Regions from separate parts of the Streptomyces sp. NPDC048643 genome, predicted to be linked through region 2. Evidence: riboswitches for the same ligand, from Rfam matches in the RefSeq annotation. Region 2 holds a riboswitch; the other holds the start of a gene.

The links. Region 2 has a riboswitch for cobalamin ahead of AB0C62_RS29450 (DUF4430 domain-containing protein). Riboswitches for the same ligand answer to the same signal wherever they lie in the genome.
Region 1: it holds a riboswitch for cobalamin, as region 2 does, so the genes downstream of both, metE (5-methyltetrahydropteroyltriglutamate--homocysteine S-methyltransferase) here and AB0C62_RS29450 (DUF4430 domain-containing protein) in region 2, are expected to answer to the same signal.

Annotation. Positions count from the first base shown of each region.
Region 1 is NZ_JBEZHO010000063.1:37,087-40,216, forward strand. Features, by position in the region: gene AB0C62_RS37575 (GDSL-type esterase/lipase family protein) at 1-1,019, shown strand, start outside; cobalamin riboswitch at 1,168-1,387, shown strand; gene metE (5-methyltetrahydropteroyltriglutamate--homocysteine S-methyltransferase) at 1,548-3,130, shown strand, end outside.
Region 2 is NZ_JBEZHO010000037.1:20,996-24,125, reverse strand. Features, by position in the region: gene lexA (transcriptional repressor LexA) at 145-819, shown strand; partial or broken gene AB0C62_RS29455 (Ku protein) at 853-1,626, opposite strand; cobalamin riboswitch at 1,826-1,961, shown strand; gene AB0C62_RS29450 (DUF4430 domain-containing protein) at 2,104-2,595, shown strand; gene AB0C62_RS29445 (cobalamin-binding protein) at 2,605-3,130, opposite strand, start outside.

The DNA.
Region 1 (3,130 bases), on a different contig from region 2:
CGGGCGTACGGCTGGTCTTCAGCACCCGCGCCACGAGCGTCGAGCTGGACACCGTCCCAACCAAGCGGGTCTACGTGGGCGCCCCGCCGCGGCCCGACGGGCTGTACGACCTCGTGGTCGACGGGCACCTTCTGGGTCAGGCGGCCGCTCCCGGCGGCAACACCCTCACCCTCGACATGACCACGGGATCGGCGACGACCACGCCCGGTCCGGTCGGCACCGTCCGTTTCACGGACCTGCCCGAGGGTCCGAAGGACGTCGAGATCTGGCTGCCGCACAACGAGAGCGCCGAACTCGTGGCTCTGCGCACCGACGCCCCCGTGGAGCCCACGCCGGACCGGGGGCGCGCGGTGTGGCTGCACCACGGCAGTTCGATCAGCCAGGGCTCCGACGCGGCGAGCCCCAGCACGACCTGGCCCGCGCTGGCCGCCTCGCTGGCCGGGGTGGACCTGATCAATCTGGGGCTGGCCGGCAGCGCCCTGCTGGACCCGTTCACCGCCCGCACCCTGCGCGACACGCCCGCCGACCTGATCAGCGTCAAGCTGGGCATCAACATCGTCAACACCGACCTGATGCGGCTGCGGGCCTTCACTCCCGCCGTGCACGGCTTCCTGGACACCGTCCGCGAGGGCAACCCCACCACGCCGCTGCTGGTCGTCTCCCCCATCCTGTGCCCGATCCACGAGGACACCCCCGGCCCGAGCCTGCCGGACCTCACGGCGCTCGGCAGCGGTCGTCTGCGGTTCCGCGCCGCCGGCGACCCGGCCGAGCGCGCGAGCGGGAAGCTGACGCTCGCGATCATCCGTGCCGAACTCGCCGGGATCGTGGAACAGCGGGCCGCCGAGGACCCGAACCTGTACTACCTCGACGGCCGGGAGCTGTACGGGGAGGCGGACGCCGTCGAGCTGCCGCTGCCCGACGCGCTCCACCCCGACGCCGCCACCCACCGTCGTATCGGCGAACGGTTCGCGAAGCTCGCCTTCGACGGCACCCGTGGCTTCCCCGCCCCTTCCGCCTGAAGATCGAGGCCCGGGGCGGGGCCGAGCGCGTCACACGAGCCGTCTGCCGCCCCCCGTATGCCGGTTGACGTGCGCCGATCCTCTCCTGGACGTCTCGAACGACCGTCCGGGAGGTGGGCGTTCTCCCCAGCAGGGCGCTCGTCCGCATAGGCTGACCTCCGTAGCTGGTTCGCCCCGTCCGCCAGACGGGATGCGTCGTAAGAGGGAACCCGGTGGGAATCCGGGACTGCCCCGCAGCGGTGAGCGGGAACGACCGCCGTCATACGCACTGGGCCCGGTGGGGTCTGGGAAGCGACGGCCAGTAGGTGACCTCCGTCCGGAGGGCGTGCCCGCGAGTCCGAAGACCTGCCCGCTGCCCGTGCGCGACCCATCGCGCGCGGACATCCCGGTGACCTCGTGGGCGGGTTGGCGTACATACCTGGCGGACCTTCGCGCTCCGGCGCGCCACGTACTCCCGCCCGGTGCGTCACCCTTCGCGCTCGCGTGTCCCATCGGGATCCAAGGAGACATCTCGCGAAGGAGATTTCCGTGACAGCCAAGACCGCAGCCGCGGCAGCACGGGCCACCGTGTACGGCTACCCCCGCCAGGGTCCGAACCGCGAACTGAAGAAGGCGATCGAGGGCTACTGGAAGGGCCGCGTCAGCGCGGACGCCCTCCGCGCCACCGCCGCCGAACTGCGCAGCTCCACCTGGCGGCAGCTGGCCGAGGCCGGCATCGACGAAGTGCCGACCGGCGATTTCTCGTACTACGACCATGTGCTGGACACCAGCGTCATGGTCGGCGCCGTCCCCGAGCGCCACCGGGACGCCGTCGCCGCCGACGCCCTCGACGGCTTCTTCGCCATGGCCCGCGGTACCCAGGACGTGGCGCCGCTGGAGATGACCAAGTGGTTCGACACGAACTACCACTATCTCGTCCCCGAGTTGGGCCCCGACACCGCCTTCACCGCCGACTCGTCCAAGCAGGTCGCCGAGCTCAAGGAGGCCTTGGCGCTCGGACTGTCGGCCCGTCCGGTCCTGGTCGGCCCCGTCACCTATCTCCTCCTCGCCAAGCCCGCCCCCGGTGTACCGGCGGACTTCGACCCGCTGACCCTCCTCGACCGGCTGCTGCCGGTCTACACCGAGGTGCTCGCCGACCTGCGCGCGGCCGGTGCCCAGTGGGTCCAGCTCGACGAACCCGCTCTCGTCCAGGACCGCACGAACGCCGAACTGAACGCCGCCGAGCGCGCCTACCGCGTTCTCGGCACGCTCACCGACCGTCCGAAGCTGCTCGTCGCGTCGTACTTCGACCGACTCGGGGAGGCTCTGCCCGTTCTCGCCAAGGCCCCGGTCGACGGACTCGCGCTCGACTTCACCGACGCGGCCGCCGCCAATCTGGACGCGCTCGCGGCCGTCGGCGGTCTGCCGGGCAAGCGGCTCGTCGCCGGCGTCGTCAACGGCCGCAACATCTGGGTCAACGACCTGGAGAAGTCCCTCGCCACGCTGGGCACCCTGCTGGGTCTGGCCGGGCAGGTCGACGTGGCCGCGTCCTGCTCGCTGCTGCACGTGCCCTTGGACGCCGCCGTCGAGCGCGACATCGAACCGCAGGTCCTGCGCTGGCTCGCCTTCGCCCGCCAGAAGACCGCCGAGATCGTCACGCTCGCCCGGGGGCTGTCGCACGGCACGGACACCATCACCACCGAACTCGCCGCCAACCGGGCCGATCTCGCCGCCCGCGCGGGCTCGGCGCTCACCCACGACCCGGCCGTGCGCGCCCGCGCCGCCGCCGTCACCGACGGCGACGCCCGCCGCTCGCAGCCCTACGCCGAGCGGACCGCCGCCCAACGCGCCCACCTCGGCCTGCCACTGCTGCCGACCACCACGATCGGCTCCTTCCCGCAGACCGCCGAACTGCGCGCGGCGCGCGCAGACCTGCGCACCGGACGCACCGACACCGCCGGGTACGAGGAGCGCATCAGGACGGAGATCGGCGAGGTCATCGCCTTCCAGGAGAAGACCGGCCTGGACGTCCTCGTGCACGGCGAACCCGAACGCAACGACATGGTCCAGTACTTCGCCGAGCAGCTCACCGGCTATGTCGCCACGCAGCACGGCTGGGTCCAGTCGTACGG
Region 2 (3,130 bases):
GGCCCCGCAACGGTTCTGCCAGGTGAGCTGTGGACGTCCCGCCCCTGGTGGCGGGCACGGACTTCCCGATTCACAGGCGTTCCATTTGCGGTAGATGGCGGGTTAAGGTCACGTTCCGAGAGGATCTTGACGGAGGTGCGGGGGATGGAGAACAGCACGCCAGGGCGCGCGGGCCGGCCCCCGGGCATACGGACGCTCGACAGCGGGCTGACGGACCGGCAGTCGGCCATCGTCCAGTACATCAACGAGTCCGTGGCCCGGCAGGGCTACCCACCGTCGATGCGCGAGATCGGCGCAGCCGTGAACCTCTCCTCAACGAGCTCCGTCGCCCACCAACTGATGGCCCTGGAGTCCAAGGGCGTCCTCTACCGCGATCCGCACCGGCCCCGCGCCTACCGGGTACGCCCTTCCTGGGCCCCCGAACTTGCCGAGCGCAGTGACACCGAGCCGGTCGAGGTGCCGCTCGTCGGACGCATCGCCGCCGGCGCCCCGCTCCTCGCCGAGGGGATGGTCGAGGACGTGTACACCATGCCCCGCCAGATCGTCGGCGACGGCGACCTCTTTGCCTTGACCGTGTCCGGGGACAGCATGATCGACGCGGCGATCTGCGGCGGCGACATCCTGACCGTCCGCCGCCAAGACAGCGCCGACCACGGCGACATCGTGGCCGGCCTCCTGGGGGAGGAGGCCACAGTCAAGGTCCTGCACCGGCAGGACGGCAAGGTCTGGCTCATGCCCCGAAACCCCGCCTACGAGCCGATCCCCGCCGACGACGTGAAGATCCTCGGCAAGGTCGTCGGCGTCCTGCGCGTCCTCTGACAACGCGAGCCGGGTCCAGGGCCCGGCCCGCGGTCAGGCGCTGCGCTTCTTGCGGGCCGAAGTCGTCTTGGCCGTCTTCTTCGCCGCGGTCTTCTTCGAGTTGGTGGTCTTCGCGGCGGTCTTCTTGGTCGGCGTCTTCTTCGCGGTCTTCTTGGCGGCCGTCTTCTTCTTCGGCATCTCGTGGACGGTGGCGTCCTCACCCCGCGAGGCCTTGGCCTTGTTCACCGACTCCTGGAGGGCGGCCATCAGGTCGACGACCTTGCCCGGCGCCTTCGGCTCCTCCACCGCGGGCGGCTCGCGGTGCTCCCGCTTCGCCTCGATGAGCGCCTCCACGGCCTCCGTGTACCGGTCGGTGAACTCTGCCCCCTCCAGGTCATTGCGGGTGAGCCGGTCGATGAGGTGCTCCGCCTCGGCGATCTCGTCCTTCGTGAGCTTCACGTCGTCCGGCTTCAGCTCGGCCGGGTCGCGGATTTCGTCCGCCCAGTGCATCGCGTGCAGCACGATCACGTTGTCCCGCACCCGCAGCAGACCCAGCCGCTCCCGGCCGGACCAGGCGTACTTCGCGATGGCCACCTTCGACGACCGCTCCAGGGCCTTGCGCAGCAGCGTGTAGGGCTTCGCCGCGACCTGGCCGTCGGGCTGGAGGTAGTAGCCGTCGCCGATCTGGATCGGGTCGATCGACTCCAGCGGGATGAAGGCCTCGATCTCGATCGCCTTCGCCGTCGGCAGCGGCATCTCCCGCAGCTCCTCGTCGAGGACCGGGATGATCTTTTCCTTCGTCAGCTGATAGCCCTTGCCGATCTCCGCGTTCGGGACTTCTCTGAACTAGCCGGTGGGCAGGGAAGTCGGGCAGGGGCGGGGCATCGTTGCGGCTCAGGGCGGGGCGGGGCGGGCGAACGAAGGGGCCTCCGGGAAAGCTGTGACTCACGGGCCAATGACCCCTAAAGTAATTGGAGTTCGCCATGGTGATGTTCGAGATGTCGACTCCTGCCTAGGCTGCGTTTGATTCGTGGGCCGAAGGCACGACAACTGCATACGCGCACGACTGGGGGAAGCCGGTGGAAATCCAGCGCTGACCTGCAACCGTGAGCGGCCCACCCGGGCCACGAGTCGGGATACCCGGCGTGCGCGCTGTCCCGCTTCTCCCTGTCATGGTCCGCAGCGTGAAGCCGAGAGCCTGGGTCCCGTCGGCCTGCACGCCTCTGCGTGTGAGCCGGGCGTGGTGTCCCGGGTGTCCCGGACGCGTCTCGCGTTGCGGGCCACCCGCACCTGAAAGGCACTCCATTGAGCAACACGACCGCACGCCGCGTTCTGATCGCCTCGGCCGCCATGGGCCTCGCCCTCGCCGCCGCGCCGTCCGTCGCCGAGGCCCACGAAAACGTCACGAAAACCAACCATGCTGTCAGGGTTGCCCTGACCGTCCAGGGCCCCGACGGTCTGCTCTTCAAGGGGAAGATCAGAACCAAGGGGCACACAGTGACCACGGCCACCGGTGGCACCCACACCTGCGACGGCACGAACGGCGCTGCCAACCCGAGCGCCGTACCCACTCCGACGGCCGCCCTCGACGATGCCGCCCGCAAGCGTCACTTCACCTGGGACGGCACCTGGTACGCCTCGTTCGACGACTACTCGGTCGACACCATCAAGAACGTCAACGGAGGGGCCTCCGCCTACTGGAACATCTCCGTCAACGGCGTACCCACGCCGGTCGGCGGCTGCCAGTTCAAGCTGAAAGCCGGTGACAAGGTCGCCTTCACCTGGACCGCGTTCTAGGAGACGCACCTAGAAGGGCCGTGCCTCCGCCCCGGTCACGGTGTCTCCCGCCCGCACTCCGTGGAGTACGTGGGCCAGCACTTCCGCTCCGCGGACCACGCGTGGGCCGGGGCGGTTGAAGTAGGCGGGGCCGTCCAAGACCCATACCTGTCCGGCCCGTACGGCCGGCAGCTCGGCCCATCCGGGCAGCGAGCTGAGCACGTCCCGTTCACGCAGGGTTCGTTCGGGCGGAAATCCGCAAGGCATCACGAGGACGACGTCCGGGCTCGCGGCCCGGACGTCATCCCATGTCATCGGCTTGGTGTGCTCACCGGGCGAGGCGAGCAGCGGATCGCCGCCGGCGTGGGTGATCTGCTCCGGAACCCAGTGGCCCGCGGGCCACAGGGGGTCGAGCCACTCGATCGCGACGACGCGCGGGCGTGGCCTGCCCGCCGTCAGCCGGGCCACCGCGGCGAGCCTGGCCCGCAGCTCGGCCGTGCTGCGCTCGGCCCGATCGCGTACGCCGAGGAGGTCGCCGACGGTGATCAGGCACTCC